One region of the Pelotomaculum sp. FP genome, then DNA from elsewhere that is predicted to be linked to it. Evidence: riboswitches for the same ligand, from Rfam matches in the RefSeq annotation. Region 1 holds a riboswitch; each other region holds the start of a gene.

The links. A riboswitch is a leader RNA that binds a small molecule or an ion and turns the genes downstream of it on or off. The one in region 1 is predicted to bind cobalamin.
Region 2: another riboswitch for cobalamin. It lies ahead of Psfp_RS05620 (hypothetical protein); the one in region 1 lies ahead of cbiD (cobalt-precorrin-5B (C(1))-methyltransferase CbiD).
Region 3: another riboswitch for cobalamin. It lies ahead of Psfp_RS05595 (hypothetical protein); the one in region 1 lies ahead of cbiD (cobalt-precorrin-5B (C(1))-methyltransferase CbiD).

Annotation. Positions count from the first base shown of each region.
Region 1 is NZ_QFGB01000008.1:76,577-86,988, forward strand. Features, by position in the region: gene Psfp_RS05125 (phosphoenolpyruvate carboxykinase (ATP)) at 1-351, shown strand, start outside; gene Psfp_RS05130 (AzlC family ABC transporter permease) at 479-1,210, shown strand; gene Psfp_RS05135 (AzlD domain-containing protein) at 1,210-1,515, shown strand; gene Psfp_RS21515 (hypothetical protein) at 1,866-2,204, shown strand; gene Psfp_RS05140 (hypothetical protein) at 2,201-2,554, shown strand; gene Psfp_RS05145 (histidinol-phosphatase) at 2,691-3,527, shown strand; gene Psfp_RS05150 (DnaD domain protein) at 3,600-4,418, shown strand; gene Psfp_RS05155 (ATP-binding protein) at 4,502-5,194, shown strand; cobalamin riboswitch at 5,211-5,424, shown strand; gene cbiD (cobalt-precorrin-5B (C(1))-methyltransferase CbiD) at 5,588-6,703, shown strand; gene cbiE (precorrin-6y C5,15-methyltransferase (decarboxylating) subunit CbiE) at 6,685-7,353, shown strand; gene cbiT (precorrin-6Y C5,15-methyltransferase (decarboxylating) subunit CbiT) at 7,310-7,909, shown strand; gene cobM (precorrin-4 C(11)-methyltransferase) at 8,157-8,912, shown strand; gene Psfp_RS05180 (cobalamin biosynthesis protein) at 8,909-9,979, shown strand; gene cobJ (precorrin-3B C(17)-methyltransferase) at 10,009-10,412, shown strand, end outside.
Region 2 is NZ_QFGB01000009.1:76,032-86,443, forward strand. Features, by position in the region: gene scpA (methylmalonyl-CoA mutase) at 1-673, shown strand, start outside; gene meaB (methylmalonyl Co-A mutase-associated GTPase MeaB) at 678-1,805, shown strand; gene Psfp_RS05615 (adenosylcobinamide amidohydrolase) at 1,984-2,673, shown strand; cobalamin riboswitch at 2,779-2,968, shown strand; gene Psfp_RS05620 (hypothetical protein) at 3,396-4,358, shown strand; gene Psfp_RS05625 (S-layer homology domain-containing protein) at 4,435-10,179, shown strand; gene Psfp_RS05630 (S-layer homology domain-containing protein) at 10,247-10,412, shown strand, end outside.
Region 3 is NZ_QFGB01000009.1:63,818-74,229, forward strand. Features, by position in the region: gene Psfp_RS05560 (DUF4430 domain-containing protein) at 1-158, shown strand, start outside; gene Psfp_RS05565 (energy-coupling factor transporter transmembrane component T) at 224-1,153, shown strand; gene Psfp_RS05570 (energy-coupling factor transporter ATPase) at 1,126-2,817, shown strand; gene Psfp_RS05575 (ECF transporter S component) at 2,839-3,465, shown strand; gene Psfp_RS05580 (hypothetical protein) at 3,481-4,800, shown strand; gene Psfp_RS05585 (carbon-nitrogen hydrolase family protein) at 4,823-6,526, shown strand; cobalamin riboswitch at 6,676-6,861, shown strand; gene Psfp_RS05590 (cob(I)yrinic acid a,c-diamide adenosyltransferase) at 6,975-7,517, shown strand; cobalamin riboswitch at 7,626-7,806, shown strand; gene Psfp_RS05595 (hypothetical protein) at 7,962-8,306, shown strand; gene Psfp_RS05600 (methylmalonyl-CoA mutase family protein) at 8,407-10,412, shown strand, end outside.

The DNA.
Region 1 (10,412 bases):
AACAGGCTCTTGGATATCCTGAGGAAGAATCCGGATATCGAGTGCTACCTGCTAAACACCGGAAGTGTTGGGGTTGGTGGAAATAAAAATGGAAAAAAAATTACAATCAAGGTGTCGACAACGATCATGACGGAGTTGGCCAGGGGCAATATCAAATGGGGTTACGACCCCGACTGGAAGTACCTGATCCCGCTTGAAGTTCCGGGGATAGAGATCAGTGAATACAATCCAGCTGCCTATTTCAGCCCTGCGGAACTAAAGGACCGGGTTGCCAAACTGCGCAGCGAGCGTACTGAGTGGCTCAATAAGTACCCCGGCCTGCGGGACGAAATCATCAAAACCATTCTGTAGGATTTTTAGCTCGGAAATAATTATGATTTATCGCCCTGTTTAGGGAAAACAGGGCTTTTTTGTTTTTGAGGACAGAGATATTATATATTATAAAAACCTTTGGTCTTTCATGTAGGAGTTGATATTTATGGCTTTATGGGGGGCTCAAAAAGAGGTAGCGCAATTCCGCCTGGGTTTAATGCAGGGCCTCTCAATATTTCTCGGTTATCTCCCGGCCGCGGTAGCTTTTGGAGTACTTGGCGCATCTACCGGACTTTCGTATTTTCAGGTTGCTGCGATGTCGGCCTGGGTGTACGCCGGGGCCAGCCAGTTTATGGGCTTGAATCTGCTCCAAAGCGGGGTGAGCGTACCTGAGATAATCCTGGCGACATTCGTCCTGAATTTGCGCCACGTTTTAATGAGCACTGTCCTATCGAAAAGAATACAGGGAAACAGGGCGCTAAAGGGTCTTCTCTCCTTTGGGATAACCGATGAGACCTTTGTGCTTACCACCATTGGCAGTTCTGTCGGAACAGGGTCGGAAGAAACCGTGAGAGAAATTACAGCTGCACGCTTTGCGGGGGTGGCTGTGATCGCATACAGCGGCTGGGTTACCGGTACTGTTTTCGGGACAGTATTTGCCGACATCCTGCCGCAGATAGCAATGAAAAGCATGGGTATATCAATATATGCAATGTTTATTGCCTTGCTGGTCCCGTCCATGAAAAAATCGGGCAGGGTTGCTATGATATCCTTGCTGGGAGGCGCCCTTAACTGGATATTATTAAGTGAGCTCAAATTATCCACCGGCTGGAGTGTCGTTGCGGCGACCATGCTGGCATCCGCCTGCGGCGCGTTGTGTTACAAGGAGGGAAAATAGTGAAAATTTACCTGTTGATAGCCGGTATGGCCCTGGTCACATATATACCAAGGCTGCTTCCGATGGTACTTCCCGAGAGGCTGCAGTTTCCTATTTGGCTGGACCGTTGGCTGCAATATGTGCCTTATGCGGCACTGGGGGCTTTAATCTTTCCTGGCGTATTGGCATCTGTTGACGGCCGGCAACCCTGGCTGGGGTTGTTGGGAGGATTTACAGCAGGGCTCCTGGCGCTGGCTGGATTAAACATATTGATTGTACTGGCCGGCGCCATAGCTGTAGTAGCTGTTGCGTTATCAATTATCTAAGCCAAAAGGGGCTCGGTTTATCTGCAGGAATAGAATTTTTTTTGCTGAATATTAGGGGTAGTTGAAAGGAGTTGTTTTATGAATGCAATTGCGTTTATCCCTATAGCAGCTTTGTATGTGTTCTTGTCGGTAGCAGTGTGGCGGTTTATGAGGGCACATGAGTCAATTGCCGAATCAATCAGGATGATAGCTGAAAATATAAAGAAGGAGCCGTAAGGCTTTTCTATATTGTCTATTGTATGTTTTATTATGCCGGAACTGATTTGGAGCCCTCCACGAAAATAAAAAACACAGGGAGTATGGATTGTTTTATAATATAGACATCCCTTTAAAGAGGAGTGGCAAGGGTTATGAAGCGTGGTATTTTAATGGACTTTGATGATACCCTGGTGGAAACCACGGTCTATTTCAACCAGGCAAAAAGTTGGTTTGCCACGCTAATGGCTGGAATGGGTTTTCCCGCTGAGAAGGCTTTGTCCACCTTAAACGAGTATGATATTAAAAACGTGCAGTTGAGCGGGGGATTTTTTAAGGACTGCTTTCCACGTGCGTTGGTGAGACTTATGAGTATTGCTGTCGCGTTTATGGCACAAATTACTGCAGCAAAACGCGGCAGGAAATTGAAGACCTGGGCTGGTGGGTGTACCGGCAGCCAGTCCGGCCAATCCAGGGCGCTGAAGACGTTTTGACGCAGCTGTCCGGGAGGTACCCGCTTCTTCTCGCCACCAAAGGGGAACCTGCAGTGCAAAACCTGAGAGTTGAGCAGAGCGGGCTGGCTCGCTGGTTTGACAAGGTCTATGTCCTGAACGAGAAAAACGCTGCAGCTTATACCTCAATTGCCCTCGAGCAGAAAATCAAGCCGCCGCTGTCCTGGGTGGTGGGCAACAGCATGAAGTCAGACATAAACCCGGCGCTGCAGGCAGGCTTTAACTGTATCTTCATTCACCATCCCCACACCTGGGACTTTGAGGATGAGGAACCTCTGGGCGGTCACATCAGTGTCGACAGCCTGACCAGTATACTTGAGTTCATAACTTAAAGATGCGTTAAATTTCTATGAGGCATGCTCGAATAATTTTAAACCCGCAATTTTAGTCGTAAGCTGTAGGTAGTAGGGCGCAGGTGGATCCTGCATTCCCAAATTTAAGCCTGCATTTCAGCTTGGGGGTAAATAGATGCGCGACTATCATGTTCACCCCGGTTATTCAATTGACGCGGAACCTTCCGGTATTGATGAATACTGCAGGAAGGCTATCGATATTGGGCTTAGTGAAATCTGTTTCACCACTCACCTGGAAGTTGACCCGCAGCGCAAGCAGCTGGACTGGTTTGTCCGCATCGCCCAAGGCATAGTACCAATGGACGACCTGATATGGCTTGACGTGTATTTCCAAGATATCGAGGACGCGAGGCGGAAGTGGTCGGCACACGGCCTGAAGGTTAGGGCAGGAATCGAAGTGGGGTACGACCTGGGGCAGGAAAAAGCTATTGAGCGGGTAGTCAGGGGCTACCCTTTTGATTTTGTGATGGGCTCTGTCCACTGCCTGGAACATCTGGCCATATCTTCAAAGAAGGAAAGCCGCCTGTATTTCCCTGGCAGGCAAATGCTAACGGGGGTAGGGGAGTACTTTAGGCTCCTGTCAGAGGCGGTAAGCTCCGGCCTGTTTGACTGTATCGGGCACCTGGATCTTTATCGCCGTCATGGCCGGCATTATTGGGGGCCGGAGATTTCGCGCGCCCACGAGGAGTTTGCGGAACCGGTCCTCAAAACTATAGCAGCAAGGGGCATGAGCCTGGAGGTTAATACCTCCGGTTTGCGCCGTGGACTCAACGATTTCCATCCTTCCATGGATATCCTTGAACTGGCTGTGGATTCAGGTGTCAGGCTATTTACGTTGGGCTCCGACGCCCATCGCCTGGCGGAACTCGGGATGGGTTTGGATAGCGCACTGGAATTACTGGCCGGCTATGGTATCGAACCCGTTTCCTACCTCTTGCGGCAGCCGGTTTAAGGGGCGGAAAAAGGTGGACAAAACCACCCCCTTACCATAAAATAAAATTAGGAAAACCAGGAGGCAAACCCCATGACTCAGAGAAGCGGGAAAATAGTAAAATGTGACCAGGAAGGCAATATCACCGCTACTTTTGGAGCTGACCTCCTGCTTGAGGGCTCAACGTCAATTCCCAACATCCTTCTAAAAATTTACTCAAGTATTGGTATCTCCGATTACCAGATGATGCTCTTAATCCAGCTGATCAGACTGCACGTGGAGGAAAAGGAGCTTTTTCCGTCCCCCGAAAAGCTGGCTGAATGCATGGAATCTGATCCAGCCAGGATTAGGAGGGAACTGGCTGGTTTGCTCGAAAAAGATATCATCTCGGTCAGCCGGTTCTATGACGGCACCCGCAACCTTATTGTGGAGGGGTATGATTTTGAACCCCTATTCTTAAGGGTCTCGGATATCTGGGCAGGCTTGCGCGCCCAGGAGATTGAGGAATCTGAAAAGCTGATTAAAAGTTCGGCCGGTTTAGGTGACAGCCGGTTTGATGTCCATACCGTCGACCTTATTTCCTTATTTGAGAATGAATTTGGACGGCTTCTCTCCCCCATAGAAGTTGAGCAAATCGACCAGTGGGCAAGTGAAATGGAGCCATTGCTTGTTGTTGAGGCGCTGAAAAGGGCGGTTCTGGGGGGTAAACACAACTTCAAATATATTAACACCATCTTGATAGAATGGAAAAAGAACAATGTCAGGACGCTGGAGGAAATATCCCGCTACGAGCAGGATTTTCAAAAACGGCGCTCCAGGCAAAAAAGCACAAATACCGGGACAAGCCCGGGTGGCGCGGACAATAATAACGATGCCAGGAAAAAGGCTTTCATCCGGACTCTTTATATCTAAAACATGACTTTTCTTAACAATATTTAAGGGATGCAGGTGATTGGGTGGGCTGCCAGCTGTGCGGTGACCGTGGCGTAATTATAATGGAGGAAGGGGCTATACCCTGCCGGTGCATGAAAGAAAAGGCAGCAGCAAAACTGTTAAAGGACTCCAGACTGCCTGTTAATCTTCAAAAATGCACATTCGAAAACTTCAAATTCAAATATTACGCTAAAAACTGTCTCGATCTGGTCAATGGGATATCTTACTATGAACTGGCTAAACATGCTTTTGAAGCGGCTCAAGGTTTTGTCAAAAGATTTTCGGCTGATCCCGGAGCCGACGGACTGCTATTTACAGGGCAGGTGGGAAGCGGTAAAACATTTCTGGCCTGTTGTATCGCCAATACCCTGCTGAAAGAAGGAAACTCAATTCTTTTTGCTGTGGTGCCTGACCTGCTGGATCAAATACGTTCGACCTATGACACGGGAAGAAATACTGAGGACCTTACCGAGTTTGACCTGTTGGATACGGCCAGGCAGGTGCCGCTCCTGATTTTGGACGACCTGGGGGCTCATAATTACACGGAGTGGACCAGAAATAAAATCTATTCAATTATCAATTACCGCCTCAACCACCGTCTTCCGGTCATCGTAACCACCAATATCAGCCCCGAGGACCTGGAAGGCTATCTGGGAGAAAGGACTACTTCACGCTTGCTGGAGATGTGCAAGCCCTACCGGTTTTTGGTGGATATGGACATACGCGCTATACAGCGCAAAGAAAAAGGTTATTAAAACCTGTAAAATATGAAAAAGAACAACGCGGACAGGTGCCCCGCCGAGGGGAGAATAGGGAAGACCGGGGAAATGGAAACTGGTTCCAAAAAGGTCCAGATCTAAGGAGCCGGCGCGGTCCCGCAACTGTAACCGGGAGAGTACGCCGCACTTTTGTCACTGGGTTAACCGGGAAGACGCGGCAACAAAGACCGGAAGCCAGGAGACCTGCCTGTCTGCTGCTCACCGCAGGCTTCGCTGGAAAGCCAGGGGTTTTTTTGACGCATATGAAAAGCCCCGTCTAGTTGACCGGGCTTTTATCATTTCTCCGGCTTGGTGCGGCCAACGGAGCTTTTGTCGCAAGGAATTTTAGTTCTTCGGCCGCATGGAGGAAGCTGTTATGAATGAACTGTTATGAATGAATTGGAAATATCCATGCTGAAGACCGGAATTACCACCGGCGCGTCAGCTGCAGCGGCGGCGCGTGCGGCGGCATTGCTGCTGTTGCGGGGTGAAACCAACAAAAATATTACCATTGTGAACCCTGAAGGAAACCTGCTTGAGGTTCCTGTTGAGAGTTTGGAACTGGACGGCTCCTGTGCCAGGGCTGTTGTAATCAAGCAGGGGGGGGATGATCCCGATGTAACCAGCGGCCTGCCTGTGGTAGCTGAAGTCGCTGTCTGTGCTGGCGGCGTTCATATCATGGGGGGACGAGGTGTCGGGGTTGTTACCAGGCCAGGCTTGCAGGCGCCGGTAGGCAGTCCCGCCATAAATCCCGTTCCGCGTAAAATGATTGTGGATGCCCTGGACGACCTTATTAGGCCAGGCTCGGGCGTAGAGGTTACTATTTCAGTCCCCGGGGGCGAGGAGGTGGCTCTCAAGACCCTTAACCCGCGTTTGGGGATTGTTGGAGGTATTTCCATCCTGGGCACCACCGGCATTGTCAGGCCGATGTCTGAAGAAGCTTTTAAAAAATCACTCGCTCCACAGGTTGACCTGGCTGTGGCCGCCGGCTACCGGAAGGTCGTCCTCACCCCGGGCCGGATTGGCTTCCGGACGGCGGTCGAACGGTATGGATTGCCTCGCGAAGCTGTGGTTGAAATGAGTAATTTTGTGGGCTACATGCTGGATGTCTGTGTCGACCGGGGCATTGAAGCAGTTTTATTATGGGGTCACCATGGGAAATTAGTAAAAGTCGCAGCCGGCATCTTTCATACCCACAACAGGTTGGCCGACGGGAGGATGGAGACCCTTGCCGCCTTCGCAGGTCTTTACGGGGCGCCGGCCGGTCTAATCAGCAAAATTATGGCAGCGGGTTCTGCTGAAGAAGCGTTGGGTTTGCTTAAAGAGAGCGGCTTCGCCGGAATATTCAATGCTATTGCGGCCAGGGCCAGTACCAGGGCCGAGGCTTATACCCGCACCCGGTTGAAAGCTGGTACGGTACTGCTGGGGTTGGATGGAACGATACTGGGTATGGACGAGTCAACTCGTTTAATTGGAAGGGAAATGGGATGGCAAAAATTGCTGTAGTAGGGGTTGGACCCGGTGGCAAGGAACATCTGACTCCGGCAGCCATACGGGCGGTCGCTGAGGCGGATGTCCTGGTGGGCGGGGAGCGCAGCCTGGCCCTTTTCAGCGGTCAACCGGGCGAAATTTTCACTATTAAAAACAATCTGCAGGAAATGATTGAGTATATCCGGGAGAGAATGGACGAGAAAAAAATTGCGGTAATAGCTTCGGGTGATCCCGGCATGTACGGTATCCTGCAGTACCTGAGGCGGCATTTTACCCCTGCCCAGCTGCAGGTCATCCCGGGTATCAGTTCGGTACAGTATGCTTGCGCCCGGCTGGCAGTTTCCTGGCACGACGCCGTTGTGGTCAGTACCCATGGACGGGACCGGACCGTACTGGCAGAGACCGTGGCAGGCAATAGCAAGGTAGTTGTCCTGGCCGGACCGGAGGAACCACCGCCGGTTCTGGCAAGTGTCCTGGTAAACGCCGGCATGAAAGACAAAACTGCTTATGTCTGCGCCGAACTTTCGTACCCTGCCGAAGAAATTAATGCCTTTACCATCCTTGATCTTGCCCGATGGGAAGGCCAGTGGGATAAAAGAAATTATGTTATGGTGATTTTGGATGAACAGCCGATGGATTTACCGGACACCGGGAATAAGCGATGAGCTTTTTGTGCGCGGCAACGTCCCCATGACCAAAGAGGAAGTACGGGTGATCACCCTGGCCAAGGCCAGGTTGGCGCCCAATCATGTCGTGTGGGATATTGGAGCAGGAACAGGGTCTTTGTCAGTTGAAGCCGCCTTGCAGGCCACCGGTGGTTTTGTTTACGCCGTGGAGCGCAGTCCGGCAGGGATTCACTTGATTCAAAGCAATATGAAGGCTTTTGGATTGGATAACTTGAAAATCATTGAAGGTGTCGCGCCGGAAGCCCTGGACGAGCTGCCGGACCCTGACCGTGTTTTTGTAGGCGGCAGCGGGGGACATTTGACCGGCATATTAGAAAGTGTTTACCAGAGACTTCTACCAGGGGGCAGGATTATTGTAAACACGATTACTCTGGAAACCGCGGCTCACGCTTTAGAACTACTGCAACAGTTCTATGGCGATGTCGACGCGGTGCAAATCAGCGTCGCCAGGGTAGTGAAAGCCGGCGCCAGCCACCTCCTTAAGGGTATGAATCCGGTTACGGTTCTTTCAGCGGAGAAGAGGGCTAATTACTGATAATAGATCTCAATAAAGTAGTCTTTCAAGATCTGACACGGCCTTAAATACCTGAAAAAGACCAAACATTCTTATAAAATACCCCGGTGTAGGCGCCATTTTAATCGCACACGGCGTGTCGGCGCCGCACTTGGACATCTTAAATGGGGCTTTTGTGCGAATGAATTCGCACCTATATTTGAGCGACATTGTAGCGGCCGAAAGGTTTCAAGGTAGTTGTTTATTCGTACAAAAAGGGGGGGTTGATATGATTTATTTTATCGGAGCAGGCCCAGGGGATCCGGAGCTGATTACAGTAAAAGGAGCAAGACTCTTGGCTGAAGCCGAAGTGGTCATATATACCGGTTCCCTGGTTAACCCGGCCTTACTCGATTACTGTAAAGAGGGGGCCGAGATACATAACAGCGCAGGTATGTCCCTGAAAGAAATTATAGACACTATGGTTGAAGCGCACGCCAAAGGTAAAAGGGTGGCCAGGGTCCATACCGGCGATCCTGCCCTGTTCGGCGCGATCCAGGAGCAGATGGACGAATTGCGCCGGGACGGCATACCCTTTTCCGTAATACCGGGGGTTAGTTCCTTCCTTGCTGCCGCAGCGGCTATCCCTCATGAGCTAACCTTGCCGGGTGTAACCCAGACGGTAATCCTGACCAGGGCTGAAGGACGGACACCTGTGCCAGCTGGAGAAACGCTGTCTTCCCTGGCCGGGCACGGCGCAACCATGTGTATCTTTTTAAGCGTGCATATGATGGCGGAAGTGGTCAAGGCGCTTAAATCAGGGGGGTATACACCGGACACACCGGTTATTGTGGTAGAGCGGGCATCCTGGCCTGAACAGCGGGTCATTCACGGTACCATTGAAGATATTGAGCAAAAGGTGATGGAAGCAGGGGTCAACAGGACCGCCCAAATCATGGTGGGCAAGGCTTTCGGGGCGAATTACGAGCCTTCCAGGCTTTATGACACAAGCTTCGACCATACCTTCAGAGGGCCGGCACAGTGAAAATAGGGGTAGTGGCCGTGACCAGGCAAGGCGCCGCGACTGCCTTAAGGGTTTCAACTGCGCTCTCGGAACTGCCGGGGGCAGAGGTTGACATACTGGCGCCGGCCAGATTCGCTGCTAGTTTTCCAGGCTCACGCCCATACAAGCAGCCCCTGCGTCAACTGTGCAGTGAAATATTCCAACAGTACAGTTGCCTGGTTATGGTTATGGCCATGGGTATCGTTTTCAGAACCATGGCGCCTTGCCTTGGCAACAAAAGGACAGACCCCGCGGTTGTTGTAATGGACGAAATGGGGCAGTTCGCCATCAGTGCTCTTTCCGGCCACGTGGGAGGAGCGAACGACATGGCCCGTTATATCCAGAGCAAGCTGGGTGCGCTGGCGGTAATCACCACGGCTACTGATGTGCAAGGACTACCTGCGGTGGATCTTTTGGCGCGTGACTACAACCTTGCTGTTGAACCTCTACATCATCTGAAAACTGTCAGTGCGGCCATGGTTAACGGGGAGGATGTCCATTTTTATATTGACGACGCATCAAAAATAACAGAGATTATAAAATTTCACCCCAAACCCATAGATAATTACCTGCAGGCGCCAAAGAAAGGCATTATTGTTTTTATTACCAGCAGGTTAATCGCCGGTCTTCCATCTGAATCGCTGTTTTTGCGACCGCGACACCTGGTGGTGGGACTGGGATGCCGCACGGGTATCAGCGCTGCGGCAGTCAAGGAAGCTGTGGAACAAGCCCTGGTCCTGGCGGACCGCAGCCTTGCTTCGGTGCGCCTGCTGGCTACTATTGATTTGAGGTCGGGAGAAGCAGGACTGGTTCAGGCTGCGTATGAAATGGGATTGCCCCTTGTTTCCTTCAGCAGGTTAGAAATAGCAGGTGTTTTTGACGTAAAAGGCAGGGACCTTTCTTATTCCCAATTTGTTCAGGACAGGATAGGAGTTGGTGGAGTTTGCGAGCCAGTGGCCCTATTGGCCGCCCCGGCGGCCAGGTTGATTTTGCGCAAGAGAGCGTTCAACGGGGTAACGGTAGCGATTGTCGAGGAAGACTGGCCGTAGTTGGTATTGGTCCGGGCGAAACCGGCCAGATGAGCGGCCGTGCCCTTGAAGCTCTGGAACAGGCCGAGGTGGTGGTGGGTTATAAGGCGTACATTGAGCTCATCTTTGGTCTGCTGCTGGAGAAAGAAGTCGTGAGCAGCGGCATGACCAAGGAGGTGGAGCGTTGCAGCCTTGCCATTAATAGAGCGCTGGAAGGCAAAAAAGTTGCTCTTGTATCCAGCGGCGACCCGGGTGTTTACGGCATGGCGGGGCTGGTACTGGAGCTTCTGGAACAGAAGGGCGCAGTGGAATCTCTTGACCTGGAGATTATCCCCGGCATAACCGCGGCAACTTTCGCCGCCGCCTGTCTCGGAGCGCCGCTGATGCACGATTTTGTGGTAATCAGCTTAAGTGATCTGCTAACGCCCTGGGAAATCATAGAGAAGCGCTTGGA
Region 2 (10,412 bases), on a different contig from region 1:
GCGTGATGACGCCAAAGTGCAAGCGGCATTGAACGCCATTACCCATGCGACGGAAACCGGGGAAGGCAACCTCCTCGCCCTGGCTATTGAGGCGGCCAGGGCAAGAGCCAGCCTTGGTGAGATCTCTGATGCCATAGAAAAGGTGACCGGTCGTCATAAGGCTGTCATCCGTTCCATTTCCGGCGTGTACAGCACCGAGTTTGGCGAGGAGCGCGAAGTGGCCGTGGTCAAGCAAATGGCTGACGACTTTGAAAAGCGCGAAGGCCGCCGCCCCAGGATCATGATTGCCAAGATGGGACAAGACGGTCATGACCGTGGCGCCAAGGTGATCGCCACCGCTTTCGCCGACCTGGGCTTTGATGTGGATATCGGTCCGCTTTTCCAGACTCCGGAAGAAACGGCCAGGCAGGCGGTGGAAAACGACGTGCATGTTGTCGGTATGAGTTCGCTGGCGGCCGGCCACAAGACTTTACTGCCGCAGCTGGTAGAAGAATTGAAAAAACTCGGTCGGGAAGACATCCTGGTTGTAGCCGGCGGGGTTATTCCCGCGCAGGATTACGAGTTTTTAAAAGCACACGGAGCCGCCGCCATATTTGGGCCGGGTACGGTCATTCCGGTTGCCGCTCAAAAGGTTATAGAAGAAATCAATCAACGCCTGCAGGAAGTCAGTTGATCGTATGAACAAGGAGAAGCAAAGGCCGGAATGGGTTCCCAAACAAACCGATGATGTTTTTGCCACCTATGTGGTGGAAGGGGTGGAGGGCGGTCATGATGGGATGCCGGGCCAATCCGTCGGTGATTCTGTACGTGCTGCCGGCGTTCCCCGCCGCCGGTTTGGCGTAGATGACTATGTGCAAGGCGTGCTGTCCGGAAACCGCACGATCCTGGCCAGGGCGATAACGCTGATCGAGAGCAATGCTCCCGCCCACATGGAAGCAGCCCAGGAGGTGTTGAAACACCTGCTGCCGTATACCGGCAAATCTGTAAGAGTTGGTATCACCGGTGTGCCTGGGGCCGGGAAAAGCACTTTTATCGAAGCGCTTGGCAGCATCCTCTGCGACAGGGGGCGTAAAGTGGCGGTATTGGCGGTCGATCCCAGCAGCACGGTTACCCGCGGCAGCATCCTGGGAGACAAAACCCGCATGGAGGTTTTATCCCGTAAGGAGAATGCCTTTATCCGTCCATCGCCTTCCGGCGGCACATTGGGCGGAGTGACCCGCAAGAGCAGGGAAACCATGCTGCTCTGTGAGGCTGCCGGCTTTGACGTGATCCTGGTCGAGACCATAGGTGTCGGGCAAAGTGAAGTCGCGGTACGCACGATGGTAGATTTTTTCCTTCTGGTCGTATTGACCGGCGCGGGCGACGAGCTGCAGGGAATCAAGAAGGGGGTCATGGAATTGGCCGACGCCGTTCTGATCAATAAGGCTGATGGTGATAATAAAATCAGGGCGCTTGCCGCAAAGGCGGATTATGCCAGGATCCTGCATTACCTCCAGCCGGCCACAGAGGGCTGGAAGACCCTGGCTTATACCTGCTCTTCCATAACCGGTGAAGGTATCGCTGAAATCTGGTCTGCCATCGAAGCGTTCCGTGACCAGACGGCCGAATCAGGCGTATTCTATGCCCGCCGGCGTTCTCAGACACTGGATTGGGTTTATGCGATGGTTCAGGAACAGCTGCAGGCCAGTTTCTTCAATCATCCGGGAGTAATCCGGATCAAAGCAAAAATTGAACAGGCCATTGTGGAAGGCAGGTTGTCCGCCACCCTGGCTGTGCAAGAATTATTAAAAGCTTTTGAAGGGTGACCGGGGATTTTGCAAAAATCAGAGTGAGAGGTTTGATTACCCGGGGTTTTTAGGCCCGGGTAATCAAACAGGCTATCTTTAGACGCTGCACGGCTTTGATTTGCTCGGGTCAGACTTGCGTAAATGGGGTGAACAACGGTTGTATCAAGACTTCATTGATTTTAACGAGAAAATCCCAATGAACGACATCAAATTTTCCTTATTCGAAGGAAGGACATTCCTTATCGTTTCACAGCAACAATTGAAGGTCTTGAGTTCTGCCGTCCTTGGAGGAGGATTGCGGAGAGTCAGGTTTATTATAAATCATACCGTCGATAGAAATTACTATGGCAAATTGACGCCCGCAAAATATCTTTCCCATATGGCGAGAAAGATGAACCTGGGGAGTGATACTGTGGGCTTGATGACAGCTGTGGACGTTAAGCGCACGGTGATGAGCTTTGGAACAAGAGATGATGTTGCTGTCGCCGCCTTATCCACGGTGGGGGTGGGCAACGCCTGTTCTGCAGGCGCCAAAAACGCTTTTTTTAAAGGCGAGGACAGGCCGGGAACAATCAACATAGTCGTTCTTATTGACGGTGACTTAACCGACGCAGCCATGGTCAACGCCGTTATAACAGCGACGGAGGCAAAGTCCATGGCGATGATGCACGCAGACATTCGCCTGCCGGATGGAACAGTGGCTACGGGCACTACGACCGACGCTATAGTGATCGCCTGTACTGCGAAAGGAAGGCTGCACCATTACAGCGGGATGGCAACCGACCTGGGCTTTTTAGTAGGGCGCGCAGTTTATAAGGCTGTAGCCGAGGGTATCAGTAACAGCTGTGCTTATGAAGGGTCTTACGGGTGCGTGAAGCTAAACTGAGTACATTTCCGCCGCAGCATTGCTAACATAAAAAAATAGATAGAATTTAATCAAAAACACAATAAATATTTGACAAAATAACTAAATAATGTTTAAATATGGTCAACTGAATAATTTTGTCCAGGTTCCTCCGCCTAGCGGGGGTGAAAAGGGAACCGGGTGAAAATCCCGGACGGTCTGGCCACTGTAAGCGGGGAGCGACTCCCAAAATGCCACTGGATTTTATAATCCGGGAAGGCGGGAGACACGCTGTGATCCGCAAGTCAGGAGACCTGCCTGGTCAATAGCGCCGCCTTCCGTGGAAAGGACAGGGCTTTAGCTGTGTTTATTAAGGTATGTACCTTGAAAACCCGGCCTCTTAACGGATGAGGCCGGGTTTTTCATGTTGATATCTCCTTCTTTTGTTTTACCTGTTCAGTGATGAATGGGTACATTTTTAAAGTAATCAATATTGACATAGAGCCGCCATAATCCATACGCACACCTTTGTTCACAGACCTTGCCCGGTGATTCCTTGCACCAACATGAAATATTGACATGATTCAATCAAGGTTGGTAAACGCGCCTGTTTGCGAAAACAGACACACTTTTGTTCAACAAGAAAAAATCAAGCGCAATGCGGAAAGGATGTGATTCCATTGGGCTTGTAAAACAACACAAAGTCTGCCTGTTTGCATATTTCAGTAATAGTGAAAAAACTTATGTGAAATGGAGGAAAAAACATGAAAACCGCTTCTAACAAATTCGTGTTCGTGAATAAGGCGTTGATTCTGCTTATAGCAGTGGTGATGATGCTCGCGATGAGCGCCACGGCGTTTGCGTCCGACTCTGATCCCAACTTCACCAAGTCGCCGAGCACCGAATATACGTATCATGTTGGGCAGGGCTCGGGAACGCAGATTACCTTGCAGGTAGGACCAGCCGACTCCGCATGGAGCTTTACCGGGTTCAGCACCCCGGCGGAAGCTGCCAAAGTCACCTGGACTGAGACATACGGCGCAGATCTGATGAACGTGGGCACGCCGACGGTGGTTGATATCGGTGGCGGCGTGTACGTCAATCAGGTCGTGCTGACCACCCAAAACTACTGGAGCGCCTACGGCATCCGCGCCACCTGGAACAATGGGGCGGCCAGCGAGCCCTATATGGATTTTACGGTCAATGTGGATCCTATCAGCATGCAGGCCGCCAAGACCGGCATCACCGTTGACGTTCAGGCGCCGGAGTCTGGTGCGCTTGCTGCATGGAACAATCTAAACACCAACATCACCGCGACGCCGGTCGGCGCGTCCAGCTCGAACCCCCTGTATAACACGCTGGCGATCCAAAAATACTCCACTCCGTTTGCGGCCCTTGTCGCGATGTTCAACAGCAATCCCACGGAGTTAGATTATTCAACCTGGCTGAACACCGGCGGATTTACGCCTGACGGCACCTATCTCTACAGCCTGACCGGCTATACGGGATATGACGAGCTTGAAGAAGAGTTCCTTACTCAAACAAGGGATGCCTCAGGGCTGTATGGCTGGCAATACTGCGTATACAGAGGGCAAGACCTGCATAAGGTCGCGATGTCCCAAACCATCGGCGCCTCCGGCTTCGCGCTCAACAGCGGGGATACCGTTGTCTGGTATTATGGAATATTGGGATATACATTCCCGGCCTATTACACTCCCATGAACTGATGCCGGTGTCGGGGGGCGTTCCGTACAGGGCGCCCCCTGCTCTAAGCAATCATTCAAACAGAGGAGGAGAGCAATAATGAAAAATAGAACGGCCCGCAGGCTGGTGTACCTGCTGCTGGCATTTGGCTTGGCCTTCGCCCTGCTGCCGCTTTCGGCTCCGGCGGAGAACGCCGCGCCGCCGCAGACAGACGCGTCCGTGACCGGCGCGGCATACTCCAGCGCCGGCACGTTGACGGTGCCCAACGCGGTATACCTCAACTCCGGCATTTGGACGGTGACGGTTCAAACCAACAGCGCCGACGCGGATGGGGGGGTACCGGTCCTTGAGCCGGAGTTCTCCTATGGCGCCGTGTACATGGAGAACGGCTTTGACGAGGCCAACAAGCTGACGCCCGCGGTCTCGTCTGGTGAAAACGGCTGCACGGTATATACCCTCAGCGTCCCCGCGCAGACCGGAGTTCTGTTCTATAAAGCCTCCACCCTGTGGGAGGGCAATCAGGTTCCTGCCGGCGGCGGCGCTATTCCCGTCACGGCCGACGGGCAGGCGGCAACGCTGGCAGTATTTCTCCTGAATCTATGGAACAGTATGCCTGTTTCAAATGGGGAAGTCGGCATCAGCGACGTTGCAACCACCATGACGGACGGGCAGGGCTGGGCCTATCAGTGCTATGTCTACCAAAATCCCGATAATATCCCGAACAACCGTTTCATATATACGTTGCCCGCCTACGGCAACGACAATCTCTATTCCTATGACGTAACGGTCAGCAAGGACGGCTACCTCGGCTTCGGCAACAACGCGATGGCGGTGTTTTTAGGCGGCTATCATTCCGATGACATCAGGATCTGTCCGTCAACCTCTCTTACATTGAAAGTACCCAAAGGCGCCACGACGGTGTTGCAGCGGAAAACCCGCCATTATATTCCGTTCATTCCCGCGAAGCTGCTCGCGTCCGACACGTCTGACCCCGATTACGACAGGTATACCTATGAGTGCCCCGTTGGCGGAAATATCGGAAATTACCACTACCGCATCTCAAAACCGGGATATGTTACAAAGGCGGCCTGCTTATCCAGCGCAATCAGCGAACCGACAACGATAACCTTTCATCTGGAAGCGGCCCCCGCAGAGCGGGTAACCTACCTGGAAAGCAATTATAGATCGCCCAACGGGTACGAGGACAACCTGCTGACGAATGCCCCGGACAGCGCTTTTATTAATCTGGCTGCAAGTGAAACATTTAAAATAAAGCCTTTGCGCGCCTGGCAGATATGCAACAATGAGGTGGATAACTATTTTATCGAGCCGGATTTTCATTACAGCGTGGTATCCGGCGCTTCGGTCACGGTGGATGAAAACGGATTGGTGCAGGCCGTCGGGGACGGCGTCAGTCTGGTTCGCATTACCTACGACCCGATTGAGGTCAACGGCGTCTATTTTAACGGGATTGACCCAATCAACACCGGTTTGATCGTGGTCAACGCCGGCGGCGGCGCCGCCGGTTTCAATACCGGCATCGACCTGCGGGAATACGACACCGTATACATAAACGGCGGGGTGAACTATCCGGACGGCGCCGCGGCGCCCGCGCAGGAGACGGCGCAGTACACCTTTACTCCCGAGGCGGGCGCGTCCGTCCGTGTGCTTGCCCCCCCATCCAATCCCGTTGGGTGCGCCGACTGGGGCTTCACAAACAGCGGGCAATGGACGTCATATGCAGCAGACAGTGGTGGCGCGTTCACTGTAAACCTGCATGAAGGGCGCAACATAATCGAGGTTGCAAAAGGCGGTCAGGTCCAGTACCATGTGGTCCGGGCCAGAAAGCTTGCAATCAATATAGCCAATAAAACAAATCCCGGCAAGGCCTTGCTGGCCGGCGACACCGCGGACATTACCTTCAGGGGTGTCTCCATGCCCGTGCCGAAGCTGGCGGCCATTTATAACCCCGGCTTTTCCTCCGACAGCGATCCCACGGTGGGCATCCGCTATGATATGAACGGGGATTTGGTCCGCAGCCGTGGAACCCAATACTATATGACCACGTACAACGATATCGTGGTGAAGATGGATGAGGAAGGAGACTACAATTTTACAGGCGGCTGCATCGGCCTGAGCTGGTTCGGCTCTCCTCTGGGCGCGCACAGGAATATCTCGGAAGCGGGGCTTTTGCCCAATTTCAACGCGCCGGACAACGCGCTGAAAACCTTCAGCCGGTTGCCGGATTTTACGATCAGGGTCAAGAGCAATGAAGAACGGGCGGAACAGGAACGACTGGAATTCGGAAAGCTGACCAAAATCGTAACAACGGGACTTTCTTCGCAGTCATACCCTGACGGATTCCCGCAGAATCATGCTTACAAGCCCAGCGCAACCGGTAATGCTCCCTTAAAGATCAAAGGTATCGAGTACGGTGGTATAATATATGGCTACAACGAGTATGATGTAGCGCAAACTGAGGGACTTCCCGATGATTTTGATCTGTACTGGCGTTACTGGGCCGAGGGAAGCAAGGACAATGCCGTCACTGAAAAGGTAACGGAATTCCCCGTTCAGGCCGGAAGTTTCACAGTTGCAAATAACAATTCGTCCACGCTGGATATCATAAACGGTGAATTAATAATAGTTGCAAAGGACGGCACTGAGGGATATCCGCGCACATATACCAGTATAATGAGTTCAAGCGCCACAACACCGTATTTTACTAAATTGGACGATATTGAATTAAGTTTTGCCGGCGGTACGGATAGTTTCAGCCTGACGGACGGACTTTTGCAAGCAGAGCCGGTTACACTTGAAAACGGAACGATGAATCTCGGATATGGTTTTCTTTATACTGAAACAGATTATACGGTAACCGTTCCATACGGAACCGAAAATATCTCTTTGACACCGGTTGCTTTTCCTAATATGGCGGAGTACGTTTTGCCTTATGTCAAAGTTTCGGTGAACGATCAATACCTGGAAACCGTATATTCTCCCGGCCGGGGCGCCAATGTTCAGCCGAACTCTAAGGCGACGGCTGCCAATATGAAAGGTCCGGACAAAGCATTGCCGGCCACACAGGAAATCGCGCTTGCAGCCGGAGAGACGATAACGATTCAATTGCAGGTCATCAATCAAGGGCTGTTTTATGAAGCGGCCGATGGCGTAGGACAACAAAAATTTGCCCCTGCAACCTATACAATTAAAGCGACCCGCGCGGCGGCGCCCACCGATGTCACCTTTAATCTTCCGGAGAACACCAGTGTGATTGTCAAAAAAGCGACCGGCAAAACAATGACTGCGGCGGCGGGCAAGGCAAATCTCTATCAGCTTCCCCAGGGCAGTTATACCTACACCGTGTCGGGCGGCGGTTACGCGGCGAAAACCTTTAACCTGGTAGTTGACGGCACGGAAGCGCTTACGGTAACGGTAAAGGCGGAAGACTTAAATGAAGCTGCCGGACAAACCGGAAAGGTCACCGTCAACGTGGTGAGCTATGACAAGGTGCTCGTCGGCAATGCTTCCATCCCCATTGCGGCGGAGCCGGCCGACCTGACCGCCTATCGGGCGGCGGACGCGGCTCCCATTCGCTGCGTGGAGTACAATGTCGGCGGCTATACCGCGCTGCATGCTATTTTGGACGCCTTCGCCAGCGGCCAGACAACCCGTATTGATTTTGACTGCCGCCGCGGCGACCTCACCCCACGGGCCGGCATAGACAACAGCAGTCACGGTGCAAATGCGGATTGGCTCTGTACGGTCAACGGCATCACCGTCGACCCGTCTACCACAGTCCTGAAAGGCGGCGACCGCGTCGACTTCTTCTATTACTCCGATCAGGGGGAGACCACGCAGGCGTGGTTTACAGACGGCAGCAAGTCGGTGTCCAGGAGCGGCAGCGTCACTCTGACCCTTATGTCCGCACCGCTGAACAATAAGGACGCCGCGGGCGTTGCGCCTTGCGCCAATGCGGATATTCTGGTCAATGGACAGAAGAAAGCCGCTACGGACGCAGAAGGCCAGGTAACGCTGAACGGCGCGGATTTGTCTGAGTCTAACAGCATCACCGCCTTTAAGGACAATGGAAGCGGCAAGAACCTCCTGACCTTTACCCGTTGTGTGGTGACGGTCACCACCGGCAGCGTTACGCCGCCTTCCGACGCCGACAGCATCACGGTTTCCTTCCGCCTGATCGGCGACTCCTGTCACGGGGATGCCGGCGCCCACGTAAAGTATGTGACCTGGATCGCGACCAGGCAGGTTACTGTTAATAAGGGTGCGACCGTTTATGATGTATTTACGAAGGCGCTGAACGAAGCGGGTCTGCAATATGTAGGCGCGGAGAGCAACTACGTTTCTTCCATCGAAGCGCCGGCTGCTTACGGAGGATATTGGCTGTCGGAATTCTCCAACGGCCCGAATTCCGGCTGGATGTATACCGTCAACGGTATTCATCCCAATGTGGGACTGGAGTATTACACTCTAAGCCAGGGCGATAAGATTATCTGGCATTATGTGGACGATTATAAGGTGGAAGCGCCCTGGAATGGAACGCCATCCTATAAATGGCTGGAAGCTGAGGACGTGAATCCGCCGTCTGGCGGCACGGTTATTGATATGAGCGGCAGTGGAAAAGTTGAAAAGCCCGCGCTTGAAGAGCCTGAAGGTTCTCTCAACGGTGTGACGGTTGCGGCCGTACTTGATCAGAATAGTGTTGCCGTCGCGACTCTTGCCGCAGACACCCTCGACGCATTCAATAAAGCGATCACGGCCGGCGAAGACGCGAAGGGTGCTGTGGTGGTGGTCACGGTGGAGATCCCCGCAGGCGCAACTGCCATGAAACTTACTATACCGCAAACCGCCGTGGCCGCGCTTGGCCAAACCGGCAATACCTCGCTGAGCATTGCAACCGGGTTGGGCAATCTGACCTTTGACGCCAAGGCGGTCGCCGTCATTAGCGCTTCCGCCGTCAGTGAAGGTTTTACCGTTTCAATTGTCCAGGCAAACACCGGCGCGTTAAACGAAGAAGCCAAAGCATTGATCGGTAACCGGCCGGTCTATGATTTTTCAGTGACCGCGGGGGACAACCTGATTGCAAGCTTCGGCGGCGGCAGCGTGAGCATAAGCATTCCCTATGCCTTGCAACCCGGCGAGGATCAAAACGCGGTTGTTGTTTACCGCATTGACGATGCGGGGAATCTTCAAACGATACGCGGGGCGTACCATGCGGAAACGGGCACAGTAAACTTTGCCGTCACCCATTTCTCCAAATATGCCGTGGGATATAACAAGATAACCTTCACCGACATCGACGGCGCCGCGTGGTACCACGGGGCGGTGACCTTCTGCGCCGCGCGCGGCATAGCGGTCGGCATAGGCGGTAACATGTTCGGCCCGGAAAACACTCTTACAAGAGGGCAGTTCATCGTCATGCTGATGCGCGCTTATGGCATAGAGCCCGACGAGAACCCAACCAATAACTTTGCCGATGCGGGAGACACATATTATACAAATTACCTTGCGGTCGCAAAGCGCCTCGGGATATCCACCGGTGTGGGCGACAACATGTATGCGCCGGACCGTGAGATCAGCAGGCAGGATGTGTTTACGCTGCTCTATCGCACACTTGACTTGCTCGGAGAGCTGCCCGAGACGACTGCCGGCAAAACCCTCACGAGCTACACGGACGCCGGTAAAATTTCGGACTACGCGAAAACCGCCATGGAAAACTTCGTGGCAAGCGGCACGGTAACCGGAAGCGATGGAAAGCTCGATCCGGGCGGAAACACCACTCGTGCACAGATGGCGCAGGTCCTGTACAACCTGCTGGCAAGGTAGGCCGTGCCGGCCGGTGCGAAACTTGTGCGGGTGGAAGCACTCTCTTTTGTGAAAGGACTGAGAATAGATGCAAAAATGCAGTAAAGCTCTTGCCCTTTTCCTCGCGGCTTGGATCATGCTGGGCTGCTCCGTCGCGGCCCTTGCCGCCGAAACGGTGAAGCCGCCTGTTTCCCTGGAAAAGGCTATCGCGGATACCGGCGCTTACCTGCTGAAAACGGTGCCGGACCCTCAAG
Region 3 (10,412 bases), on a different contig from region 1:
CCAACAGTGGCGTGTCAGGCTGGATGTATTCAGTCAACGGTGATGTTCCCATGCACATGGCTGATAAACACCCGGTAAAAGCAGGGGATAAAGTGATCTGGTGGTACAGCAACAGCATGGATCAGCCCCAGCCCCAATGGGAAGAGCTGTCCCAGTAAAAGAACGCCCTGCCGTGATACCGGTTTCATTGAAGATATACATAAAAAGTAAAGGGGCGGCAAATTTGTTCGACAAGCTTTACTATCAGGAAAAGGGCCTTTTTTTGCAGAGCTTTCATCCTGCTGCAGTCCTGGCATACCTTTTGGTCCTCCTTGTGCTCAGTCTGCTGTATGCAAATCCCCTTTATCTTTTAGCCTTGTTTTTTCTTCTTGCCCTTTTAATCAAAGAGGTAGACGGCATGGAGGCCTGGGAGGGGTTTTTGAAAGCAGGCGTCTTTTTGATGCTTATGATCATGATTATCAACCCCCTGGTAATCAGGGCCGGCTCCACGATCATCTGGCACGGCCCGCAGGCGCCATATCTGGGCAAGCTCGATATATCAATGGAAGCTCTGTATTATGGAGCTGTTTCGGGGATCAGGCTGCTGGTAATCATGAGCATATTCTGCCTTTATAACCTGATGATCAACCCGGACAAGATCCTGAATCTCTTTTCCAAAGTGGCCGGCCAATCCGTTCTGATGATCGCTTTATCCACGAGAATGTTTCCCACCATGGTGCGGGACTTAAAAAGGATTAAAGAAGTGTTGCAGTTTCGCGGCGTTGATTTCGATGAGGGAAGCCTGTGGAAGAAAGTAAAGAAATATTCCTGTCTTTATACTGTTTTGCTTTTATCCTCCATGGAAGATTCCATGGAGATTGCCGAATCCATGCAGGCCAGGGCTTTTGGAAGCGGTAAGCGTTCGGTTTACAGCCGTTATATGCTGAGACCCAGAGATATCCTCTGCGCGGGGGGGAGCTTCCTGGCTTTGTTTGCCGCCATCTGGGGTTTGCAATACGGGTGTGGTCAATACACCTTTTATCCTGAGGCAGATGTTTTGATTAAAGGATTACCGACACTCATTACCCTGGCCGCTGTGCTTTTTTATATGTCCGTACCGCTTATTTTGAGCGAGGGGTGGAAAAATTGCCGCTGTTTAAAGTCGAAAATTTAACCTATTTTTATCCTGAAACGGATCGGGCCGCATTAAGAAATATAAATTTGGAGATTGAGGAAGGGGAATTCATCCTGGTGGCGGGCGGCTCCGGTTCGGGCAAGTCCTCTTTGGCCAGGGTATTGGCGGGACTGGCCCCTGATTTTTACGGGGGCAGGATCGGAGGCAAGGTTTTCTTTAAAGGGAAGGACATCAGGACCATGAACCGCAAAAAGCTGGCCAGGGAAGTAGGTATGGTCTTCCAGGACCCGGAGAAGCAGATCGTGCAGACCCATGTGGAGGCGGAAATTGCCTTTGGCCTGGAGAATCTGGGCTTAAGTAATGAAGAGATGCTGCGGCGGATTGCGGAGGTAATCTGTTTCATGAATCTGGAGCAGATCAGAGAGGCATTTGCGGCCAATCTCTCCGGCGGTCAGAAACAAAAGCTGGCGCTGGCTTCCGTTCTGGCCATGCAGCCTCACGCGCTCATCCTTGATGAACCGACTTCCCAGCTGGATCCCGTCTCGGCGGAAGACATCCTGAATCTGGCCAAGCGGCTGAATGAGGAAATGGGCTTTACGGTGATCATGGTTGAGCAGCGGCTCGAGCGCTGTTTTCATTTAGCGGACCGGGTTCTGTTTATGGAAAACGGCGAAATTTCATGTGACGGGAGCGCTCAGGAGGTGGCCCGTAAAACAATAAAAGGAGGCATGCCTTTTGTACCGCCGGTGTCCAGGTTTTTTGCCGACCTGAATGTCTCCTCTGTGCCCATTACGGTAAAAGAAGGCAGGAATCTTTTACGGTCTTATCTAAAAGAAAATCAAACTGCCGGCGGGAACCAATCCGGCGCATGCCATAAAAGTGTCCGCGCTGGAGATTTGATGGAGCGTCAGAGCGCAGTCCGCATGAAAAACCTGTGGTTCGCCTATCCAGGGGGGCGGGAGGTTTTAAAAGGCGTCAGCCTTGATCTAAAAGAAGGAGAATTTGTAGCAGTCCTGGGCGAAAACGGCGCGGGCAAGTCGACCATGCTCAAACAGATAACCGGCATGCTTAAGCCGGACCGGGGCAGGGTCGAGGTGCTGGGCAAGGACATAAGCAAGAATGGGTTTAAAGAGATCAGAAGGTTTACCGCATACCTGTCCCAAAATCCCAATGATTATCTTTTCCAGGACACGGTAGAAGATGAGCTGCTCTTTACCTTAAAGAATTTTGGCTTAAAAGACTTATCTGTTGTCAATGAAATACTGGAAAAATTTCATCTGTCGAAGTACCGCAAGACGAACCCCCGGGACTTGAGCAGCGGAGAGCGGCAAAGAGTTGCCCTGGCTTCGGTCATGGTCACCGGACCCCGGCTCATTATTCTGGACGAGCCGACCAGAGGGGTTGATTTTCGCCTGAAAGCGGAATTGGGCGGATTTTTACAAAAAGAGACAGAAAAAGGCAGCACGGTAATTGTAATAACTCACGATGTGGAGTTCGCCGCCGAATTTGCCGCAAGGGTGGTGATGATGTTCTCGGGGAGAATTGTCAGCGATGGAGAAAAGCACGATGTGCTGGCCAAATCAGTTTTTTTTGCTCCACAGCTAAGCAAAATGACCCGGGGTATCTGCGATGGAGTGCTCACTGTAGCCGAGGCGAAAGAAAAAATCTATCCTCTTGCCGCCGGTAAAGCAAGTATAGCTTAAAAAAAGCAGGGGTGAAAGTATGTGGGAGCGAATTGGGGTCTTTACATGACCTTGATCGGCATTTTTTCCATTGCCCTGCTTATGTTCGGCATGGAGAAAAAAAAAGACTTTAACGCGCGGCAGGTATCCGTCATTGCCGTGCTGGCTGCTTTGTGCGCAGCAGGCAGGGCGGTAACGGGCGTTGCCCTGCTCTTTTTGCAGCCCACCATGTTTTTGGTGGAGATAACGGGGTTTGTATTCGGGTCGCGGGTCGGCTTCTTTGTAGGCGCCATGACACCTTTGATTTCCAATTTTTTTATTGGGCAGGGTCCCTGGACGCCCTGGCAGATGCTTTGCTGGGGTATGGTGGGTGTCTCCGGGGCGGCGGTCAAGGTTTTCTTCCCCGGGGCGGGTCATAAAACCCTGGCTGTGCTTTGTTTTTTCTGGGGCTACCTTTACGGAGCAGTCATGGACATCTGGCAGTGGAGCACCTTTATGAACCCGTTAACGGTTAAGACTTATTTTCTCCTCTGGGTGGCAGGTTTCAGTTTTGATTCCATGCGCGCCGCAGGCAATCTTCTCTTTTGCGCCGCCCTGGGTTCTCAGACTATAAAGATATTGAGATACTTCCACAAAAAAATGGATGTGCAGTATCTGGAAAATCTATAAGGGGGTCAAGGCTTTTTGAAAATGAAAAGAATGCTGCTGTATTTTATATTTTCACTGGCCTTGTGCTTTATCGTGCAAGGATTGTTGTTTGCTGAGAGGTCAATAGCAGCATCCGCTCAAACTCCTGAGGTAGAGTGGGCCAATACTTTTGAAAGAGGAGAGGCCCATTTTGTAGAACAGACAAAAGATGGAGGCTATGTTGTATCCGGCTGGATAGAAGCAGGCCAGGAAGGGCCCGACGTTTTCCTCGCCAGGTACGACGGCGGCGGTAACAGGTTATGGCTGAAGACATACCGGGGCAATGGCTACAATGACAGTCACTGCGTCAAAGAAACCAGCGAAGGCGGTTTCATCATTGCCGGCGAGACCAAATCCAGGCACGGGTATGACCATGATGTATACGTGGTGAGGACCGATGAGAAAGGTGAAATGATCTGGGAAAAGGAATTCGGCGGAGAGCGCTGCGACTATGTCTGGTCGGTTCAGCAGACAAAGGACGGCGGTTTCATTATTGCCGGGGGAACGGAGTCCTGTGGCGCGGGGATCTATGATGTCTACCTGATTAAATTGGATCTTAACGGTAACGAAATCTGGGAAAAAACCTATGGCGGGGCGGGTTCCGACTGCGGCTATGCTGTTTTGCAGCTTGCTGACGGAGGGTATCTTGTGGCGGGGAATGCCGAGTCCTTTGGCGCCGGTAATCCTGACCTGTATCTTCTCAAGACGGATGGCGACGGAAAAATGCTCTGGCAGAAAACATACGGGGGTAAAGGTTCAGACTACGGCTGGTCTTTAGTAAAAGCCGGTGACGGCGGGTTTTTAATTGCCGGTGAGAAGGAGATTACCGGCGACCGGGGCGGTGGATTTGCGGCGGTTCTGATAAAAGTTGACCCCGATGGAAATGAGCTTTGGGAAAATACATACGGAAACAACAGCGTAAGTTCGTTTTATTCTGTCAGTCAAGCGAAAGACGGCGGTTATATCCTGACGGGTAAGAAAGAATCTGCGGAGGGTGGCTACGATCTTTACGTGGTTAGAACAGATAAAAACGGCGGCCTTGCTTGGGAGAAAACAGTAGATGGTACCGGCGGCAACAGCGGTTACGCTGTTTTGCAGTCTAAAGACGGCGGCTATATCGTGGCGGGGGAAAAAGGAATTGAGAAAAGCGCCGGTAGCGAAATATTTCTGTTAAAACTAAAATCGGAGCGTAACCCAATTGGCGGCCTTGTATGGTTAATTGGCGCTGCAGCAGTTATTCTCATCATAAGTTTGCTCATTTATAGAAAGTCTTTGCCCAAAAAAGCCGGGCTTTTTAGAAAAGAAAATGTAGTCTGAGTATCTGAAAGGATGGAATTGTGTGCAGAAAGAGGATGAGCAAGGAAAATGCGGAGAAGAAGTAAAAGTAGCGCTGGTCCATGCGGCTATCCACTGGAAGGATAAGGAGAAAAACCTTGCTAAATTATTGACCTTAAATGAAAAGGCTGCCGGAACCGGAGCGCGCATTATCTTGAACACAGAATTGGCTACCGCCGGCTATGCGTTTGAAAGCAGGGACGATATTGCCCCCTTGACGGAAACCATTCCCGGCCCTACAACCAGGGCTTTTGGCCGGATTACGAAACAGTATGAATGCTATATCTGTATTGGTCTGCCGGAGGTGGATCCCAGGACAGGCGTATTTTATAATGCGGCTGCATTAATCGGGCCCAAAGGACGTGTTTTAGGCAGGCATCGCAAGGTGGCGCCGGCCTTCAGGGAAAACCTGTGGGCGGCCAGGGGCAACCTTCCCGTACTGGTGGCGCAGACGGAGTTCGGTAAGCTGGGGGTAATGATTTGCGCCGACGCCTATTCCTATAAACCGGCCAGGGCAGCTGCACTGCAGGGAGCCCGGCTCCTGCTCGTGCCGGCGAACTGGCCTCCCGACCATCAAAATCCGGAAAAATTTTGGCGGGCGCGGGCGGCGGAAAACGGGATTTACGTACTGGCCTGCAACCGGACGGGCAAGGATAAGAGCATGGATTGCCGTTCGGCGGAGTCTTTTATTATTGATACCGGCGGCGGTGTGGTCAGGCAGTTTAGTTCAACGGATGACAGTATTGTTTACGGTACACTGCCTCTGAAAAACGGCAAATTTATCTCATCGGCGGCGGAGGATATCCTGGGCCGCAGGCGGCCTCATTGTTACACTAACATATCTTTGGATACCTTTTCTCATTTTAATCCTGAGTTTCTGCTCGGGTTGCCGGAACCAGCGGACTTTACGGTCGCTACCCTGCAATTCCGGCCTGTATCCCGGGATCCTCCGGCAAATACGGAGAAGATGCTTAAGCTTATCGATGAGGCCGCAGCTATGGCTGCAGCTGAGGGCTTTACACTTAACCTGGTTATCCTCCCGGAATTATCCGCCACGGGAATTATTTTTGAGCAGCGGGAGGCGGCGAAGTGGTGTGAAGAAATTCCCGGTCCTGTGACTGGAGCGTTTACCCGGAAGGCAGAGGAAAAAAATATTTTTATTGTCCTGGGGATGGCGGAAAGACACGCCGGAAAAATCTATAACAGCTGTGTCCTGATCGGTCCCGGTGGAGTGGAAGGGAAATATAGAAAAATCCATCTATCGACCTATGAGCAAAAATGGGCTGAAGCGGGAGAAGGGGAGGTCTCTGCCTTTGATCTTCCCTTCGGCAGGGTCGGTATGCTGGCCGGCTGCGACCTGATGTTTCCCGAGAGCGCTGATGCGTTAGCCAAACTGGGTACGGACGTGCTCTGTGTGCCGGCCCTTTGGGGAGACTGCGAGAGCAAGTTTATCTGGGAGGCCAGACTGGGGGAGCAGATGCACCTGGCCGTAGCCAACCAGTGGGGGGATTTCGGCAAGTTTTATGCCATTGGCGGCAGTCTCATTTACAGTTATTCCCGGTATCCGGAAAAAAGGATCAAGTCGGAGTCTCCTGCAGGAGGTGACAAGATCAACATCATGCGGCTGTGCGCTAAAGAAACCAGGGAAAAGAGGTTCCTGGAAAATATAGATTACGAAGTCCTGCTGTATATGGAAGGCGCTACCTGATCGATACATTTTTGCAGCGTCATTCCTTATTATTGAAAAACATTGTCGATCCGTATATGACGGCGGCAGCTTGATGCCGCATTCCTGTAATGGAAACTATAGACAGAATAATGAAAATAAAGTATAATGCAAATATTGAGAGCAATTCCATTGCCTTACATGGAATGAGTTGATTGTCAAACAAAATATTGGCAGGGAACCAGGTGAGAATCCTGGACGGTCCGGCCACTGTATGTCGGGTAGTAACTTCCAAAAAGCCACTGGAGTTGGTCCGGGAAGGCGGAAGCGGCGATGACCCGCGAGTCAGGAAACCTGTTCATTTAACATAGCGCTTTCCAGGGAAAGGCGCGTGATTTGACTGTCATATTTTTGACATCAAACTCCCGGTTTTTCTTTTGAAAGAGCCGGGATTTTTATTTACTGCGATTTAATTTGCGAGGAGGTATTTATGGTGGGTACATCGGATTTGCAAAAAGGATATGTGCAGGTGTACACCGGCAACGGCAAGGGCAAGACGACGGCTGCCTTAGGGTTGGCTTTTCGCGCCATGGGCCGCGGGCTAAAAACCTATATCGGCCAGTTTATGAAAGGACAAAAGTATTCCGAATTACAATCGGCGCAGATGTGCAAGCCTTATATCACAATAGAACAGTACGGCAAGGACACCCTTATCCATGTGCAGAATCCGCCTCTGGAAGAGGACGTCAAAATGGCCCGGGAAGGGCTTGAAAAAGCGAAAAAAGCCATGAATTCAGGTGAATACGATCTAATCGTTTTTGATGAAATAAATACCGCCCATTTCTTTCATCTCATTACCATTGAAGAAATGCTCGAAATCATTAACTCCAAGCCTGAGCGCGTTGAAGTAATATTTACCGGCCGATATGCTCCGCAAGAGATTGTTGACGCGGCGGACCTGGTAACGGAAATGCTGGAAATAAAGCATTATTACACCAAGGATGTCCCTGCCCGTGCCGGTATTGAACGGTAACAACTTTGCCCATAGATCTTTAGAATGGTATTGAAACAGGCCAGAATTTTACAGGCGCATGAAAGCGCCTGCGTTTGCGCGAGGGGAGGGGGGAAATTTTTAACGACAATTGAAAAGTGCGGAACAGGTTGCTTGTTGTAATCAAAGGGAAGACCGGTGCAAAGCCGGCGCGGTCACGCCACTGTATGGGTGATTGCCTCGAAATATGTCACTGGCAGGCATTGCCGGGAAGACTTCGAGGTGCAGATGACCCCGAGCCAGGAGACCTGCCTGTTCCAGATCACCAGATGTACCTACGTTTGATAGGGAGGTGATGGTTAAACTGCGGGTTGTAGTTTTTTTGCTGCGACCTGTACTATGTTTGGCATAATATCCCTATCCCGGACAGGATGGGGTTTTATATTTTTCAGCAATAGCCGGTTTAAGGAGGTGAAGATTGGCTTTATGAAGCGAAGTTTATTGATATCCAGTCTTGAGCCCGAGTTCGATGAGTTTCTCCTGGATTGTAATGATCACCTGGAAAAGATTGCGTTTACACCTCTGGAGGAACGCATCAGAGCTGAAGACCCCGCATTAATCAACGGCATTTCTAACCTAAAAGCTTTGATGGGGGAATTTGACTTTGATAAATATATTAATTCCTTGATCGGTATGAGCAGGCATGAGGATATAATGTTTTTAATTACAAAAAATGCCATGTACAAATCGGTGATTGAATTAAGGTTCGTCAAGTCAATCATTGAGAGTTTTGGAGCAAGCGGATGCAGGATTATGGTCATGCCCTTTTGATTCATCCAGAAAGACAGCGGATATTCAGTATAGAGTTTCATAAATAAATTGATTAGTTCTTGCAGCAGAAAGGAGTGAAGACAGCGGCTCAAAACCTGTCTTGATCAGACAGACATTCTTGCCGCTGAAGCAGCGCCGGCAAAAGGATGCGGGCAAATTTGCACCGCGTTGGCTAGGCCGGGGCTGCCGGGATTCATTTTCAGGACAGAGATGGTCCGCGAATATTATGCCAGGAGAGGATAAAGGCATAGAACAGAAAGAGACATGCGGGTCAAGCCGGTTGTTTGGCGAATTTCCTTACGCCCGCTATGAAGAATGGCGTAAAGCTGCCGAAAAGTCGCTCAAAGGAGCTTCTTTTGAGAAAAAGTTAATCAGCAAGACTTATGACGGCTTCGAAGTCCAGCCGATTTATTGGCAAAGCGATGTTGAAGATCTGCCGCATATGGGTTCATTACCCGGATTTCCGCCTTTCGTGCGAGGCAGCGCAGCTCTGGGCTATTTTTTGAAGCCGTGGGAGGTAAGCCAGGAGTTCTCTTATGGCGATCCGGTGATGTTGAACCAGGCGATCCGGCACGACCTGCAGCGCGGCCAGACAGAGTTTAATTTTTGGCTCGACTATGCCGGGCTGGCGGGCCTGGACGCTGACGAGGCCGTAAGCGAAGATGTCGGCCGTGCCGGCGTTTCCATTTCCAGCCTGGCTGACCTGGCCAGGGTGCTGGAAGGCATAGACCTGGAAAAAACACCTGTCTATATGCAGGTCGGCACGATGGGTTTGCCTGTTCTCGCGCTGTTAAGCGCTTATATGCGGCATCAAGGGAAATCTACAGAAAAGCTGCGCGGCTGTATCGGTATGGACCCGCTGGGCCTGCTTGTCCGTACGGGCGTCCTGCCTTATTCGCTGCAGGACGCTTATGACGCGATGGCCTGGACCACCGCCTGGGCCAGGGAACATGCTCCGCTATTGCAAACGGTTTTAGTTCAGGGGCATCCTTATCACGACGCCGGCGGCAGTGCAGTACAGGAACTGGCCTTCGCCGCGGCGACAGCGGTCGAATACCTGGGAGAGATGCAGGCCAGGGGAATACACGTTGACGACGCGGCTGCGCGGATGCGTTTTTCCTTTTCGCTGGGGTCGGATTTCTTTTTGGAAATCGCCAAGCTGCGGGCCGCCCGCCTGATCTGGTCGCAAATCGCGGGTGCTTTCGGCGGCAGTGAAAAGGCGCAAAAAATGTACATGCACGTGAGTACTTCAAACTGGAATAAAACGGTCTACGATCCTTATGTGAATATTCTGCGTACGACGACGGAAGCGTTTGCCGGCGTTATAGGGGGCGCCAACAGTATCAATATCGGGGCGTTTGACCGGGCGATCCGGCCGGCCGATGAGTTTTCCCGCCGCATTGCCCGCAACATTCATTTTATTTTAAATGATGAGGTCAATTTGACCATACCGGTTGACCCGTCGGGCGGGTCCTATTATATTGAAAAAATGACTGACTCCTTAGCCGGGCAAGCCTGGTCCTTGTTTCAGGAAGTAGAAGCAAGGGGCGGCATGTTCAAAGCGCTGCAGGAGGGATTCCCGCAGGAGCAGGCAGCCCAGACAGCGGCCGGGCGAAAAGCAAACATAGCCCGGCGCAAAGATATCTTTGTCGGAACGAACATGTATCCAAATACCATTGAAAAACCGCTTGCCGACAATCCGGTCGACTACAAAATGATGAAACGGGACCAATCGAAACTCCTTGCCGGCTACCGCGCTTCCATGGATAAAGCCGCGTTGCAGGAGGCGCTGAACGCGCTGGTGGAAGCGAAGGCGCAAGGCGGCGGGGTTGTCGAAGCGGCCGTTAAGGCGGCTCTGTCCGGCGCTACGCTCGGAACCCTGGCCTGCGCTGTGCAAACAGAAGGCGCCGTTGTCCCTTCGATCTCTGCCATTAACATCCACAGGGGTGCTGAAATCTTCGAATTTTTGAGGAAAACCTCGGAGGCGTACAGGGATAAAACCGGGTCGCCGCCCAGGGTCTTTCTGGCCAATATGGGGCACATTCCCCAGCATAAACCAAGGGCCGATTTTACCACGGGTTTCTTCGAGACCGGAGGATTTGAAGT